3 regions of the Aquipuribacter hungaricus genome follow, and region 3 is predicted to be linked to each of the others. Evidence: riboswitches for the same ligand, from Rfam matches in the RefSeq annotation. Region 3 holds a riboswitch; each other region holds the start of a gene.
What was found. Region 3 has a riboswitch for S-adenosylmethionine ahead of WCS02_RS17525 (bifunctional o-acetylhomoserine/o-acetylserine sulfhydrylase). Riboswitches for the same ligand answer to the same signal wherever they lie in the genome.
Positions count from the first base shown of each region.

Region 1 (5,775 bases), on a different contig from region 3:
GCGGGCCGTCGACGTCGAAGTACTCGCCCCGGTGCTGGAAGGCGTCGACGAGGGAGCCGTCGGCGTAGCGGCCTGTCTCCTCGTCGGCGACCAGGGCGCCGGGGCCCCAGCTGCGCCACAGCCGCCGGACGAGCTCGGTCCACTCCCCGGCGCGGTCGTAGGCGGCGTCGTGGGCCAGGGGCTGGGCGCCGACGTGCCGCGCGCTGCCGACGTCGGTCACCACGTTGAGCCCGAACCGTCGTCCCGACAGGTGGTGCAGCGTCGAGGCCTGCCGCGCGGCCAGGTACGGCGGCGTGATGCCGGCGTTGACCGTCGGGGCCAGCCCGATCCGCGACGTGGCGTCGAACAGGTAGGGCGCGAGCAGCAGGGGGTCGTGCTTGGGGCCGCCGTACGCCGCCCGCACCCGGAGGTCGAGGGTGTCCGGGCTGCCGAGGGAGACCGCGTCCTCCATGACGACCAGGTCGAGCCCGGCCTGCTCGAGCTCCCGCACGCTGTGCTGGTAGAGCCGCGGCTCCTGCCAGCGGTAGCCCCACCGGTGCTCGGGACGGCCCCACGCCTGCGGCCGGAAGCCGCTGGAGAAGAACCAGCCCAGGTGCTGCAGCCTGCTCACGCCAGGGCCCCGACCAGCCCCGACAGGTGCGCTGCGTCGGCCCAGCGTGACCCGTCGGGCCAGCCGGCCCCGTCGGCCTCGTCCAGCTCGTCCAGCTCGTCCGTGCCGTCCGCGGTGCCCAGGGCGGGGCGGGCCGGCGGGAGGGGCTCGCCACGGACGGCGGCGAGCGCGCCCTCGAGGTCGGCGAGCAGGTCCTCGGGCTCCTCGGTGCCGATCGACAGCCGGACCGTCCCGGGGTGGATGCCGGCGGCAGCCAGCTCCGCCGGGTCGCGGTGGGCGTGCGTGGTGCTCGCCGGGTGCAGGACGAGGGAGCGGACGTCGCCCAGGTGCGTCATCCGGCTGAACAGCCGCACCCCGTCGACGAAGCGCTCCGCGGCGGCCTCCCCGCCGTGCAGGGTGACGCACAGCACCGACCCGGCCCCGCGGGGCAGGTAGCGGGCGGCCAGGTCGGCCGACGGGTCGCCCGGCAGGCCGGCGTAGCGGACCGAGGCGACCTCCGGGCGGGCCGCGAGCCAGCCCGCGACGGCCAGCGCCCCGGCGCAGTGCTGGCGCAGCCGCAGCGACAGCGTCTGCAGGCCCTGCTGGACGAGGAAGGCGTTGAGCGGGGAGATCGTCGGACCCAGCCGGGACGCGATGACCGCCCGGGCGTAGGCGACGTACGCGCGGGAGCCGTGGACGTCGGTCCAGCTGCGACCGCCCAGCAGCGCCGACGGCTCGACGAGGTGGGCGAACAGCCGGGGGTCCGCGACGACGTGCTCGGCCACGACCAGGGCGCCGCCCAGGGAGGCGCCGTGCCCGGCGAGGAACTTGCTGGCCGAGTGCACGACGACGTCGGCGCCGTGCTCGAGCGGGCGCAGCAGGTACGGGGTGGCCAGCGTGGAGTCCACGACGAGCGGGACGCCGGCCTCGTGGGCGACCCCGGCGACGCCCGCGACGTCGAGGACGACGTTCGTGGGGTTGCTGATCGACTCCCCGAACAGCGCCCGGGTGGTGGGCCGGACCAGCGCGCGCCACGCGTCGAGGTCGGTGGGGTCCTCGACCAGGTCGACCTCGATGCCGAACCGGGCGAAGTTCTCCAGGAACAGCCCGCGGGAGCCCTCGTAGATCGTGCTCGCCGCGAGCAGGTGGTCCCCGGCCTGCAGCAGGCCCAGCAGCGCGACGGTGACGGCGGCCTGGCCGCTGCCCACGACGACCGCCTCGGCCCCGCCCTCGAGCCGGGCCAGGCGCCGCTCCAGCGCGGCCACCGTGGGGTTGCCGATCCGCGTGTAGGTGTAGCCGTCGTCCTCGCCGGCGAAGCGGGCCCGGGCGTGGGCGAAGGAGTCGAAGACGAACCCCGCCGTCAGGTGGACCGGCGTGACGCGGGCGCCGAAGCCGTCCTCGGGGGCCTCCCCGCCGTGGACCTGCTCGGTGGCGAAGCCGGGGGCCCGGTCGTGACGGTCCTGACGGTCGTGGTGGTGGTCCGTGGTGCCGGGACGGGTGGCGGCGGGACCGGCAGGGGTGGGACGGGTGGCGGTGGGACGGGCGGTGGCGCTGGGGCGGGCGTGCTCGGGCACGGTCTCTCCTGGTGTCGGTGGCCGCGGGCGCTCGCCGGGGGGTGCCCGGGTGCGGCCTCGCGGCCCTGCTGGGGTGGGGGTGCGCGACGTCGCGCGGGGTGCCGCGGGGTGCCACCGCGGCGCGCGCGGGACGCGGCGGCAGGTGGTGCGGCCGGGTGGTGCGGGGGTGGTGCGCCTCAGCAGGGGCGGCACATGCTGCTGGTGCAGCAGCGGTGCAGGTCGACGACGAGGTCGGACCAGGCGGTGGTCGGCGTGCGCACAGGGGGCTCCCATCGGTCCTGGCGGTAGCACCGTTCCCCGCGGGGAGGTTGCTGCGACGTCGACGAGCCAGGTCTCTCGGTCGCTCTGGATGTTGACGTGCAGGACAGCGGAGCAGCGTCCGGGCTGTCAACCTGCCGTCCGGGATGCGGACGCCGCGTCGTCCGTTCGGGTGCACCGGCCGCCGGGACCTCGGGCCGGGCCCTCGCCGCGACGATCCAGGCTCGTGCCCACCCCCAGCCAGGCAGCCTGCGGCCTGCTCGCCCTCGGCGTCGCCGCCAACCTCGTGACCCGCGGCGCGGTCACGACCGGCGTCGTCGGCCTGTACGAGGTGGTCGCCACGCTGTCGCTGGTGCTGGCCTGGGTGAGCCTGGTCCGCGCGGCCCCGCAGCGGCCCTGGGCCTGGCGCTGGGTGCTGGCCGGGTTCAGCGCCTGGGTCGCCGGCGACGCGGTGTGGACCACGGAGAACAACGTGCTCGGCCTCGAGGTCTTCCCCGCGGTGTCGGACATCTTCTACCTCCTCGGCTACGTCTGTCTGGCGGTCGGCACGCTCATGCTGGCCCGCACCCGGGGCGCCGGCCGCGACCGGACCGCGGTGCTCGACGCCGCCATCGTCGCCGCGGGCGTCGCGGTGCCGACGTGGGTGTTCCTCGTCGCGCCGGCGGCCGTCGACTCCGGCCTCACGCTCGGCGGCAAGCTCGTCGCCTCGGCCTACCCCCTGCTCGACCTGTTCCTCCTCGCCGTCCTCGCGCGCCTGCTGGCCACCCCCGGCGCCCGCACGGGCTCCTACCGGGCGCTGGTGTGGGCGCTGCTCACCACCTGGGGCGCGGACGCGGCGTGGAACGCGGGCACCGTCCTCTCCGGCCCCGGCTTCCAGGCGCCGTGGACGGACGCGCTGTGGCTCGCGTCGTACGTCCTCGTCGCGGTGTCCACCTGCCACCCCTCGATGCTGCTGGTCACCGAGCCGGCCCCCCGCCAGCGCGCCCGCGTCACCCGGGGCCGCATGGTCGCCCTCGCGGTGGCCTCGACGCTGCCCGCGGCGACGCTGGTGGCCGACGGCTGGGCGGACGACGACGTGGCCTGGGAGGCCACCGCCGTCGGGGCGGTCGTCCTGTCCCTGCTCGTCCTGGCCCGGATGGGCGGGCTGCTGGAGCAGGTCCAGGTGCAGGCGGTGCAGCTGTCCGCCCTGGCCAGGGTCGACGGCCTCACGGGCGTGCCGAACCGGCGCACCTGGGACCACGAGCTGTCCCGCGCCTGCGCCGTCGCCCGTGACACCGGCGAGCCGCTCGCCGTCAGCCTGCTCGACCTCGACCGGTTCAAGCGCTACAACGACCAGCACGGCCACCAGGCCGGGGACCGGCTCCTGCGCGAGGCGGCCACCGCGTGGACCGCCGAGCTCGAGGCCCACGGAGGCTTCCTCGCCCGGTACGGCGGCGAGGAGTTCGCGGTCCTGCTGCCCGGCACCGACAGCGCGACGGCGTGCCGGCTCGTGGACGACCTGCGGTGGGTCACGCCGGGGTCGCAGTCGTTCTCGGCCGGCGTCGCGGTGTGGGACCCGGCCACCGACCCCGACGCGGCGGTCGGCGCGGCGGACACCGCCCTGTACGAGGCCAAGCGCCTCGGCCGCGACCGCGTGGTCGCCGCCTCCGCCGGCGGGCCGTCGCCCGAGCTGCCCACCTGGGCCGAGGACACGCGCGTCGTCCTCCAGCCCATCGTCGGCGCGCCCGACGGGCGCCTGGTCGGCCACGAGGCCTCCGCCCGGTTCGCCCACGACGCCGACGTGCGCCGGGTGCTGCGCCGGGCGCACGAGGAGGGCTACGGCGACCTTCTGGAGGCGCACCTGCTCCGCCGCGCCGTCGCCGTCCCCGGCCGCCCCGAGGACTCCGAGCTGTTCGTCCACCTGAGCACGGCGGCCGCCTGCTCGGCCCGGTTCTGGGACGCGGTCCCCGCCGACCTCGCCGGCCTGGTCGTCGAGCTCGTCGAGGACCTGCCCCCCGCCGCGCAGCCCCGCCTGCCGGTCGGCTCGCTGTCCCGGGACGAGGCGCTGGCCACCCTCCGAGGCCGCGGGGCGGTGCTGGCCGTCGACGACCTCGGCGCCGGCCGGGGCGACATCGGACTGCTGCTGGAGGTACGGCCCGCGGTCGTCAAGGTCGACCGGGCGGTCGTCGTCGGCTGCGCGGGCGACCCGGTCCGGCTGCAGCTGCTCGAGCTCGTGGTCCGGCTCGCCGACACCGCCGGTGCCCGGGTCTGCGCCGAGGGCGTCGACTCCGCCGCGGACCTGCAGGCGCTGCGCGGCGCCGGCGTGCACCTGGTCCAGGGGCCCCACGTCGGGCGTCCCGCACCGGGCTGGACGGTCGTCCCGCAGCGCACCGGCCCGGCTGCGAGCCCCGCCACGAGCGCCGCCACGAGCCCTGCCAGCAGCCCTGCCAGCAGCCCTGCCAGCAGCCCAGCGACCAGCCCCGCCTGAGCACCGGCCGGGGGTGCCCCGGCCTGCGCCGGGGTGCCCCGCGACCTTGGAGCAGGTAGGCAGGGCGCGTGACCACACCTCCCGGGGCAAGCGCTCCCACCACCTCCGGCGCGAGCGCCTCCACCCCGGCCGGCAGCGGCACCGGACCCCGTCCCGACGGCGGCACTCCCGGCCCGGACGGGTCCGGCGAGGGGCTGCGCCGCAGCATCGGCCCGCGGCTGCTGCTGCTCTTCATCCTCGGCGACGTCCTGGGGGCGGGGATCTACGCGCTGGTCGGCACGGTGGCCGCCGAGGTGGGCGGCGCCGTCTGGGTGCCGCTGCTGGTGGCGCTGGGCATGGCCCTGCTCACGGCGCTCAGCTACGCCGAGCTGGTCACCCGGTTCCCGCGCGCGGGCGGGGCCGCGGTCTTCGTCCAGCACGCCTTCGGCCGCCCGGTGCTGTCGTTCCTCGTCGGCTTCGCGATGCTGTCGGCGGGCGTGGTGTCCGCGGCCGCCCTGTCGCTGGCCTTCGCCGGGGACTACCTGGCCCAGATCGTCGACCTGCCGCGCGTCCCGGTGGCGCTGGCGTTCCTCGCCGTCGTCATGGCCCTCAACCTGCGCGGCATCCGCGACTCGCTGCGCGCCAACGTCGTCATGACACTCGTCGAGGTCGGCGGCCTCGTCCTCGTCGTCGTCCTGGCGGCCACCGTGCTCGGCAGCGGCGGCGGGGACCTCTCGCAGGCGGTCCAGCTCGAGCCCGGCTGGGCCGGCGCCAGCGCGGTCCTCGCGGCCTCGACCGTCGCGTTCTACTCCTTCGTCGGCTTCGAGGTGTCCGCCAACATCGCCGAGGAGGCCCGCGACCCCCGCCGGGACTACCCGCGCGCCCTGATCACCGCCCTGCTCGTCGCG
Region 1 covers NZ_JBBEOI010000062.1:9,148-14,922, forward strand. Annotated here, with positions in the region: gene WCS02_RS08980 (LLM class flavin-dependent oxidoreductase) at 1-610, opposite strand, end outside; gene WCS02_RS08985 (O-acetylhomoserine aminocarboxypropyltransferase/cysteine synthase family protein) at 607-2,163, opposite strand; SAM riboswitch class I at 2,432-2,519, opposite strand; gene WCS02_RS08990 (diguanylate cyclase domain-containing protein) at 2,648-4,888, shown strand; gene WCS02_RS08995 (APC family permease) at 4,957-5,775, shown strand, end outside.
Region 1: it holds a riboswitch for S-adenosylmethionine, as region 3 does, so the genes downstream of both, WCS02_RS08985 (O-acetylhomoserine aminocarboxypropyltransferase/cysteine synthase family protein) here and WCS02_RS17525 (bifunctional o-acetylhomoserine/o-acetylserine sulfhydrylase) in region 3, are expected to answer to the same signal.

Region 2 (5,775 bases), on a different contig from region 3:
GTCCTGCCACTGCTCCAGCCGGTCGGCGACCTGCTCCGGCGTGCCGACGAGCCGCATCATCTCCGAGCGGTACCGGACCATGTCCTCGATGGTCGGGTCGCCGCCGGGCACCGAGTCGATGATCGCCTGGTGCACCCCGCGCACGCCCTGGACCTCGAGGTCCTTGAGCCGGGTGTCCACCGGGGCGTCGCCCAGGTCGACGCCCATGCCGCCGAGCATGTGCGCGGCGAGCCCCTCGACGGACAGGTGCTCGTCGTAGTCCGCCTTGAGCCGGCGCGCCTCGGCCTCGGTGCTGCCGACCACCAGCGACAGGCCGGTGAAGAACTTGACGTCGTCGGCGCGGCGGCCGTGCTCGACGGCGAGGCGGCGGACGGTGGTGGTGACCTTGGCCGCGCCCGCGGGTGAGCCGGCGAACATGAACACCGCCTCGGCGTTGCGGGCGGCGAAGTCCATGCCGACCGGCGAGGTGCCGGCCTGGAAGAGCACCGGGGTGCGCTGCGGCGACGGGGCCACCAGGTGCGGCCCCTCGACGGAGTACCGCTCGCCGCGGTGGTGGACCTTGTGGATGCGGCCCGGGACCGAGAAGACGCCGGCCGCCCGGTCCTTGACCTCGGCGTCGTCGTCCCAGCTGCCCTCGAGCAGCTTGTAGACGACGTCGACGTACTCCTCGGCCCAGGCGTAGCGCTCGTCGTGGGGGGTGAGCCCGGGCAGGCCGTAGTTGCGGTGAGCGTTCTCCAGGGCCGAGGTGACGATGTTCCAGCCGACCCGGCCGCGGGTGAGGTGGTCGAGCGTCGCCGCGCGGCGGGCGAACGTGAACGGGTGCTCTTGGATGACGGAGCTCGTCCACGCCAGGCCGATGTGCTCGGTGACGGCGCCAAGGGCGGACAGCATCACCGACGGGTCGAGCGAGGGGATCTGGATGCCCTCGCGGACGAAGGTGTCCCAGCCACCCCGGTGGTCGCCGTAGAGCCCGACCACGTCGGCGAAGAACATCGCGTCGAACCGGGCGTCCTCGAGCTGGCGGGCCAGGTCCGTCCACAGCGACAGCTCGTCGTAGCGGTCCTGCTGGGCGCGGGGGTGGCGCCACAGCCCCTCCAGGATGTGGCCGGGCGTGGCCATGAGGAACGCGCTCAGCAGCAGCCGGGGACGCCCGGGTGCGCCGGGACCGGGCAAGGGGGCGGGGGCGGTACCGGGGTCGGGGGTGCTCACAGGCGCTTGTCCAGTCGTCGCACGGTCAGGGTCCCGGCGGCCTGCACCAGCTGGACGAGCACGATGATCACCACGACCGTCGCGACCATCACCCCCGTCTCGTAGCGGTAGTAGCCGTACCGGATGGCGAAGTCGCCGATGCCGCCGCCGCCGGCCAGGCCGGCGATCGCGGAGTACGAGATGAAGCTCACGACCATGATCGTGATGGAGCCGGCCAGGGCGGGCCGGGCCTCGACGAGCAGGACGCTCCACAGGGTGCGGACCTTGCCGGCGCCCAGGGAGCGTGCGGCCTCGACGACGCCGAGCGGGACCTGGAGCAGGTTCTGCTCGACGAAGCGGGCCAGGTAGGCGGCGGCGTTGACGGTCAGCGGCACGGTCACCGCGACCGTCCCCAGGCTGGTCCCGACCACGAGCCGGGTGATGGGGATCATGGCGATGAGCAGGATGATGAACGGGAACGACCGGACGACGTTGACGACCGTGTTGACCGCCCGGTAGACGAGCGGGCTCGGTGCCAGGCCACCGGGCCGGGTGGCGTACATGAGCATCCCGAGCGGGACGGCGACGAGCACCGCGAGCGGCACGGCGATGGCGACCATGAGGGCGGTCTCGCCGAGAGCGGCGCCCATCTCGGGCAGGACGTCGACGACGCGGGCGAGCTCGGCGCCCAGGCCTGCGGTCTCAGCCACGCTCCACCACCGCCTCCAGCCGGTCCAGCGAGACCGGGGCCCGCGGTGGGACGACGGCGTCGGGCTCGGTCCGGCCGTGGTCGACGGGGGCGAGCCGGATCTCGTCGTCGAGCAGGAAGCGGGCGATCTCGCTGCGCGGGGCCAGCGGGCTGCCGTCCAGGCGCAGGTGCTCGACGACCCGGCCGGACTCCATGACGGCGACGTCCCCGGCCAGGGCCTTGACGACGTTCATCTGGTGGGTGACCAGGACGATGGTGATGCCCAGGCGCTCGTTGACCTCCTTGAGGTACTGCAGCACCGTGATCGTCGTCTGCGGGTCGACCGCGCTGGTCGGCTCGTCGCACAGCAGCACCGACGGCTCGTTGGCCAGCGCCCGGGCGATCGCCACCCGCTGCTTCTGCCCGCCCGACAGCTTGGACGGGTAGGCGTCGGCCTTGTCGGACAGGTCGACGACCGCGAGGCTCCGGGCCACCTTGGCCGCGCGCCCTGCCTTGGGGGCACCCGCGACGCGGAGCGCGAGCTCGACGTTCTGGGCCGCGGTGAGGTTCTCCAGCAGGTTGAAGTGCTGGAAGATCATGCCGATCTTGGCCCGCCGGGCGCGCAGCTCGCGCTCCGGCAGCGTCGTCAGCTCCTCGCCGTCGACGACGACCGAGCCGCTGTCGGGCCGCTCGAGCAGGTTGACGGTGCGGACCAGGGTCGACTTGCCGGCACCGCTGAAGCCGATGATCCCCTGCACGGCGCCGCGCTCGACGTGCAGGTCGACGTCGTCGACGGCCGTCGTGGTGCCGCCGGCGGTGGTGAAGGTCTTCGTGACCCCGCGGAGGGTGATCACCCCTCGGTCCACCAGTCGGCGACCTGCTCCTGCGGGTCCTCGTCCCAGGGCAGCGGCGCCCAGTCGCCGTAGAAGTCGGTGTAGAACGCCCGCACCTCGTCGCTCTGGAACGCCTCGCGCAGCGCCTCGGTCTTCTCGGAGCCGACCGCGTCGGGGGCGCCGCCGAAGACGATCCGGTAGGGGATGGCGTCCAGGTCGTCCTCGAACAGCAGCGCGTCCTCGTTGGGGTCGAGCTCCATCTCGATGGCCTGGCGGATGAAGAGGAAGCCGGCGTCGACGTCGGGCAGGGTCTGCGTGAGCGTCTGCTGGTCGACCTCGACGAACTCGAAGCCGCGCGGGTTGTCGGTGATGTCCTCCTGGCTCGTGGAGACCACCTGGGCGCCCTCGGCGAGCTCGAGCAGCCCGGCCCCGGCGAGCAGGTGCAGCGCGCGGCCGTTGTTCGCCGGGTCGACGGGCAGCGCGATCCGGGCGCCGTCGGGCAGGTCCTCGATGCTGTCGTGCGTCACGGAGTACACGCCGGCGGGGGAGCCGACCGCGTAGAACAGCGGGACGACGTCGGTGCCGTTGTCGCGGTTGAACGTCTGCAGGTAGGCGCCGTGCTGGAAGAAGTTGAAGTCGAACTCCCCGGTGGAGACCGCGTTGTTCGGCTGCACGATGTCGGTGACGTACGTGATGTCGACGGTCCAGCCGTCGGCCTCGAGCGTCTCGGCGGCGATCTCGAGCGGGCCGGAGTAGGCCGGGGTGTCGGTCGCCACGACGGTGATCTCGCGGTCGCCCGCAGGGGCACCGCCGCCGGCGGACCCGGAGGCGGCGGGCTCGGCGGAGGAGGCCTCGCCGCCGGCGCCGCAGCCGGCCACGACGAGGGCGCCGACCAGCAGCCCGGTACCGAGGGCGGCGCGACGGGTGGTCGAGGGGCGGGGGGTGGTGCTCATGGGAGTCCTCCTGGGACGGGACGGGCTGGACCGGTGCGGGCCGGACCGGGTGTGCGGGCGGTGGGAGGTCAGGTGCGGGGTGCGGGCTGCGGGGCCGGGGGTGCGGTCGGGGGCTGCCGCCCGGCCCGGGGCGCGGGTGCGGACGTTCGCGGGGGGCCGGGGCTGCGCGCGGGACGGCGCCGCGGACGGTCGGCGGCACCCGCAGGGGTGCAGCCCACGTCGTCGTGGTGGCGGTGCCGGAGGGGTCCGGTCACCGGGTGCGCGGGGGTGCGGGCGGGGTCAGCCGCGACAGCGCGCGGTGCTCCCGGGCGGCAGCGGTCGGCGGGCGGGTGCGCTGGGCAGGGTCATGCCAGTCCTCCATCGGTCCTGACATGAGCACCTGTCCCGGGAGGCCCGGGATGGTTGCTGCGGCGTCGTCGAGTCAGGTCTCTCGGCCGCTCTGGATGGGTGGTGCTGGCGCGAAGGTAGCAGGGCGCCGGACGCTGTTGACGCACCGTGTCCACCAGTGGGACACCGCTGGTCGATGCTCGTGTCTACGGCTCGCTCGGTAACGCGCTAGACAGGCGTAGACGAGGCTCGCGACCGGCGGTGGATGCGGCCCCCGACACGCGATCGTGCCGTCTACGCGCTTCTCCTGCGGACGCTAGACAGCCGGATACGGTCCTGGCATGGACCCCGTCCGCAACCCCTACGCCCCCGGCGCCGGCCAGCGCCCGCCCGAGCTCGCCGGCCGCGACGGCGAGCTCGAGGCCTTCGAGGTCATGCTCACCAGGGTCGGGCGCGGCCGGCCGGAGCGGAGCATCGTCCTCACCGGCCTGCGGGGCGTGGGCAAGACCGTGCTGCTCAACACCCTGCGCTCGCAGGCGGTCCGGCGGGGCTGGGGGACGGGCAAGGTAGAGGCGCGCCCGGACCAGTCCCTGCGCCGCCCGCTGTCGGCGGCCCTGCACCTGGCCGTGCGGGAGCTGAGCGCCCCGGCCAGCGAGACCGAGCACGTCCTCGGTGTCCTCAAGTCCTTCGCGCTGCGTCACAACCAGGCCGACACCAAGGTGCGCGACCGGTGGCAGCCGGGCATCGACGTGCCCGTGGTCGCCGGGCGCGCGGACTCCGGCGACATGGAGATCGACCTCGTCGAGCTGCTCGTGGACATCGGGGGCCTCGCCGGCGACTGCGGCAAGGGCGTCGCGGTGTTCCTCGACGAGATGCAGGACCTGTCGGCGGAGGACGTGTCGGCGCTGTGCGCCGCCGCCCACGAGATCAGCCAGGCTGGGCTGCCGTTCGTCGTCGTCGGGGCGGGGCTGCCCCACCTCCCGGCGGTGCTGTCGGCGAGCAAGTCCTACAGCGAGCGGCTGTTCCGCTACGCCCGGATCGACCGGCTCGACCGCGAGGCCGCCGACCGCGCGCTCACCGCCCCGGCCAAGGAGGAGGACGCCGAGTTCACCCCCGACGCCCTGGACGCGATGTACGAGGCGACCGCGGGCTACCCGTACTTCGTCCAGGAGTACGGCAAGACCGTCTGGGACGTGGCGACGCGCAGCCCCGTCACCGCCGACGACGTCCGGGTCGCCGTGCCGATCGCGCAGTCGGAGCTGGCCGTGGGCTTCTTCGGCTCCCGCTACGAGCGCGCGACCCCGGCCGAGCGGGAGTACCTGCGCGCGATGGCCGACGTGCTCGCCCAGCCGCGCGACGCGACCGCGGACGAGGGCCTGGCCCGGGCCGACGGCGACGACGCCGTGCCGACGGCGGCCGTCGCCGCGCTGCTCGGCCGTAAGCCGCAGTCGCTGTCCCCGGCCCGGGACGCTCTCATCAAGAAGGGCCTGGTCTACAGCGCCGAGCGCGGCCGGATCGCCTTCTCGGTGCCGCACTTCGGGCGCTACCTCCGCCGGCAGGACGGCTGAGTGGCAGACTCCGCGCCGACGCCGTGCGGGTCGCCGGCGCGCCTCAGGGGGACCGTATGACGCACCGACCGATGCCCGTCGCCGCCGCGCTGCTCGCGTCCGTGCTGCTCGGCGGCTGCACCCTCGGGGGCTCCGAGGCCGACGACGACCCCACCGGTGCGGCGCCGGGGCCCGGCGAGGGCCAGACGCAGGAGATCGGGGAGACCGTCGACGTCCTG
Region 2 covers NZ_JBBEOI010000026.1:17,133-22,907, forward strand. Annotated here, with positions in the region: gene WCS02_RS05835 (LLM class flavin-dependent oxidoreductase) at 1-1,209, opposite strand, end outside; gene WCS02_RS05840 (methionine ABC transporter permease) at 1,206-1,898, opposite strand; gene WCS02_RS05845 (methionine ABC transporter ATP-binding protein) at 1,891-2,730, opposite strand; gene WCS02_RS05850 (MetQ/NlpA family ABC transporter substrate-binding protein) at 2,727-3,662, opposite strand; SAM riboswitch class I at 4,017-4,112, opposite strand; gene WCS02_RS05855 (ATP-binding protein) at 4,331-5,557, shown strand; gene WCS02_RS05860 (hypothetical protein) at 5,614-5,775, shown strand, end outside.
Region 2: it holds a riboswitch for S-adenosylmethionine, as region 3 does, so the genes downstream of both, WCS02_RS05850 (MetQ/NlpA family ABC transporter substrate-binding protein) here and WCS02_RS17525 (bifunctional o-acetylhomoserine/o-acetylserine sulfhydrylase) in region 3, are expected to answer to the same signal.

Region 3 (4,660 bases):
GAGGGGCACCGGCGCGCCAGGCGCCCGCTCAGGCGCCGCAGCGGGCCCGGCGCACCTCGTCGTCGTGGGCGCTGCCCCCGAGCACCTGCGACAGCACGCCGGCCACGGCCGCGGTCTCCACGAGGAACCCGTCGTGGCCGTACCGGGAGGGCACGGTGACCAGCCGCGCGCCGGGGACGTGCGCCGCGACGTGCTCCTGCTGCTCCAGCGGGTACAGCCGGTCCGAGCTGATCCCCACGACGGTCGTGGCCGCGGTGACCCGTGCCAGGGCCGCCTCCGTGCCGCCGCGGCCCCGGCCGACGTCGTGGCTGTTCATGGCCCGGGTGAGGGTGACGTAGGAGGCGGCGTCGAAGCGGCGCGCGAGCTTGCCCGCCTGGTGGTCGAGGTAGGACTCCACCGCGTAGCGCCCGCCGGTGCCCGGGTCCTCCCCCGGCTGCGGGTCGCGGCCGAACCGGCTGTCCATCTCCTCGCGCGAGCGGTAGGTCACGTGGGCGATGCGCCGGGCGACGCCGAGGCCCTCGACCGGGCCCTCGCCGCCCGCGGCGTGGTAGTCCCCGCCCAGCCAGGCGGGGTCGGAGGTGATGGCGGCCAGCTGCGGGGCGCACCACGCGATCTGGTCGCCGGAGGCGGCGGCGGTGCTGGCGAGCACGACGAGCGAGGCGACGCGCTCGGGCGAGGTGACGCCCCACTCCAGCGCGCGCATCCCGCCCATGGACCCGCCCACGACCAGCGCCCAGCGACGGATGCCGAGCGCGTCGGCCAGCAGCGCCTCCGCCGCGACCTGGTCCCGGACGGTGACCGCGGGGAACCGGCTCCCCCAGGCCCGGCCGTCGGGGTCCGGGCTGCCGGGGCCGGTGGTCCCCTGGCAGCCGCCGAGCACGTTGGGTGCGACGACGAACCAGCGCGAGGTGTCCACGGCGAGGCCGTCGCCGACGACCCCTCCCCACCACCCGGGCGAGGGGTGCCCGGGGCCGACCGGGCCGACGACGTGGGAGTCGCCGGTGAGGGCGTGCAGGACGAGGACGGCGTTCTCCACGGTGCCGTCGGGCCCGGTGCGCGGGGTGCCCCACGACTCGTAGGCCACGCGCACCCCGGGGATCGTCGGCCCGTGCTCGGTGCGCACGTCGCCGACGTCGACGAACGTCCGTCCGCCGACCGGGTCCCCGTCCTGCCACGCCCGCACGCTCAGGCTCCCTTCGCCGCCCGGAAGCCCGCCTCGAGGTCGGCGAGGATGTCGTCGATGTGCTCCAGGCCGACCGAGAGCCGCACGAGCCCCGGGGTGACGCCGCTGGCGGCCTGCTCGGCCTCGCTGAGCTGGCTGTGCGTCGTCGAGGCGGGGTGGATGACGAGGCTGCGCACGTCGCCGATGTTCGCGACGTGGCTGTGCAGCTCGAGGCCCTCGACGAACCGCCGGCCCGCCTCCAGGCCGCCGGCGATCTCGAAGGCGAGCACCGACCCGGAGCCGCGCGGCGTGTACTTGGCCGCCCGCTCGTGCCACGGGCTGCTCGGCAGGCTGGCGTAGGCGACGCGCTCCACGTCCTCGCGCGCCTCCAGCCACGAGGCCACGGCGTGGGCGTTGGAGACGTGCCGCTCCATCCGCAGGCTCAGCGTCTCGATCCCCTGGGCGATGAGGAAGGCGTTGAACGGGCTCACGGCGGCGCCGAGGTCGCGCAGCAGCTGCACCCGGGCCTTGAGGACGTAGGCGAGGTTGGCGCCCAGGGGGCTGCCGACGCCGAGGTCGCGGGCGTACACCAGGCCGTTGTAGCTCGGGTCCGGGGTGTTGAACCCGGGGAACTTCTCCGGCTGGGCGGCGTAGTCGAACCGGCCGCCGTCGACGATGGCCCCGGCGACGACGGTGCCGTGCCCGCCCAGGAACTTGGTCGCCGAGTGCACGACGACGTCGGCGCCGTGCTCCAGGGGCCGCAGCAGGAACGGGGTCGCCACGGTGTTGTCGACGATGAGCGGCACGCCGGCCTCGTGGGCCACCGAGGACACGCCCTCGATGTCGAGGACGTCCTGGTAGGGGTTGGAGATCGTCTCCCCGTAGAACGCCTTCGTCTCCGGGCGCACCGCGGCGCGCCAGCTGTCCAGGTCGTCCGGGTCCTCGACGAACGACACCGAGATGCCGAGCTTGGGCAGCGAGTAGTGCAGGAGGTTGTACGTCCCGCCGTACAGCCGGGGGCTGGCCACGACGTGGTCGCCGGCCTCGGCGACGTTGAGGATGGCGAGGGTCTCCGCGGCCTGGCCGCTGGAGACCAGGAGCGCGGCGGCGCCGCCCTCGAGGCTGGCGATGCGCTGCTCGACCGCGTCCTGGGTCGGGTTCATGATCCGGGTGTAGATGTTGCCGAACTCCTTGAGCGCGAACAGGTTCTCCGCGTGCTCGGTGGAGCTGAAGGCGTAGGACGTCGTGGCGTAGATCGGCAGGGCGCGGGCGCCCGTGCTGGGGTCCGGCTGCTGGCCGGCGTGGATCTGGCGGGTCTCGAAGGACCAGGCGTCGTTCACGGTGGAGACCTCCCGGGGTCGGGTCGAGGTCGGGCAGCGAGGGGGGACCTGGGGTCCGGTGCCGCGGCCGGGGGCGCAGGGCGCGCCGGCCGGGTGCGGGCAGCGGGGGCCGGCGGCGCCGTGGGCGCGGTCGGCAGGGGCTGCACCGGGTCGGCCCGTGGGCCGTCGTGCACGCGTCAGCCGCGACAGCCGGTCATGTAGACCTCCCGTGGTCACCGGGGCCCGGACGGGCCCGCGCTTGCCGGCACCGGGCGGTGACGGCCAGGTCCTCACCCGGGGCACCCCACCGCGGAGGAGGGTTGCCGACCAGCGAGCCGGGGCTTGTCGCTGGTACTCATGACCTGCGCGGAGACTACGTCACGCCCACGACGGGCCGCCAGGCGTCCGCACGCCGAGACCCGCCCGGCGCGCCCCCCGGGCCACGGTGGGCGGCCGCCGGCGCCGGTCGTGCCCTAGAGCGTGAGCGCCGGGGTGACGACGGTCCGGCCCTGGTCGACGTCCAGCACCAGCTGCAGGTGCCCCGGCCGGACGAGGGGCACGGCGAAGCGGCCGGTGCTGTCGCTCTGCAGCTCGCTGGTGCCGTCGGCGGTGCGGACCTGCACCCGCCGGCGCCCGCCGGGGGCGACCCAGGCGTCGACCCGGGACCCGCCCTCGACGTCGCTGAGGGCGAGCATGACGGTGAGGGAGTCGCTGCCGAAGGTCACGGTGCGGACCTGGTCGCCGCGGCTGCCCACCGCCTCGTTCTGCTCGGCGGTCAGCCGCATGAGCTCCAGCTCGAGGTCGAGGTCCGACGACGTCAGCTCCTCGACCTGCAGCGCGAAGGCGACCCGGTCGGCCAGACCGGCGGGCACCGGGTCGGCCGCCTCCCACATCGCCCGCAGCTGCTCCGGGCCCGGCCCGGTGCTGCCCTGGTCCTGCTCCGGGGCGCTGCTCACGTGACCCACCGCCCCTCGTCGCCCAGGTCCTCGCGGAGCTTCTTCAGGCACCGGCCCCGCGTCGGGCCGATGCTGCCCAGGGGCATCCCCAGGTCGACCGACAGGGTCGCGTAGTCCGGCCGGTCGGAGAACGCGACGACGCGCAGCAGCCGCTGGCACCGCTCGGACAGCCGGCCGACCGCCTCCCACAGCCGTCTGGCGCTCTCCTGCTCCACCACGACCGCGGCCGGCCCGGGTGCGGGGTCCGGGCTCGCGGCCAGCACGGGGCCGGGGTCGTCGACGGAGGTGAGGGCGGACGCCGCGGTGCGGGCCGCGTCGCGGCGCACGGTGACCAGCAGCCACGCCATCACGGCCTGCGGGTCCCGCACCTGGTCGCGACGGCGTGCCAGCGCCAGCCAGGCGTTCTGCACGACGTCCTCGGCCGTGGCCCGGTCCAGGCGGTAGGCCCGGGCGGTGTGCCAGAGCGTGGGGGTGAGCAGGGAGACCAGCTCGGAGCTCGCCGTGGCGTCGCCCTCGGTCCAGCGCCGGAACAGCCGGGCCGCGGCGTCCGCGGTGCGGTGCCGGGTCGGGTCCGGTTCCTCGGCGGCCCGACCCGCCGCGCCGGACGGGTCGGTGGTGCCCGCCGCGCCGGTCGTGCCCTGTCCCTCGGACGGACCCGGCGCCTCGGACGGGCCCGGCGGCGGGACCGGCGGCGGGACGAGCCGTCCCGGCCCGGCCTGCTCCGGCGGCAGCGTCACCTCGTGGCCCGTCCGCACGGACAGGCCCAGGCCTGCGTCCGCGGTGGGGGCTGTGCCCTCGCTGACCATGGTTCCTCCCGGTCCCCGGCCGCACCGGGGCGCCGGCGTGGGATGGGTCGCCGGGCGGGTGCGGGACCCCGCCGAGGCTAGCCGCTGCCCCCTCACGACCACCACCACCGGACCATGCCCCCAGGAGGCCGGCGGCGGCCGCCTGATACCCGACCGCCGGCCCGGGCCCGCAGGGAGGTCACCGGCCGGTGTCCCAGGAGGCCCCGCCGGACCTGCCGCCCACCGTCCACGGCGCGCCGAGGCCGCCGTCCAGCGCGCGGAGCACGAGCCGGGCCAGGGGCTGCGTGGGGTCCAGGGACAGCGCCCGCCCGCCGAGGACCGACGCTGCCGTCCCCTCCCCCGCCACCCACGCCAGCCAGGAGTGCCCGGCCAGGACCTCGGCGCGGTCCTCGGCGGGGACGAGCGCGGCGAGCCGGC
Region 3 covers NZ_JBBEOI010000257.1:52-4,711, forward strand. Annotated here, with positions in the region: gene metX (homoserine O-acetyltransferase MetX) at 29-1,183, opposite strand; gene WCS02_RS17525 (bifunctional o-acetylhomoserine/o-acetylserine sulfhydrylase) at 1,186-2,502, opposite strand; SAM riboswitch class IV at 2,732-2,844, opposite strand; gene WCS02_RS17530 (hypothetical protein) at 2,955-3,437, opposite strand; gene WCS02_RS17535 (RNA polymerase sigma factor) at 3,434-4,243, opposite strand; partial or broken gene WCS02_RS17540 (DUF4192 family protein) at 4,422-4,660, opposite strand, start outside.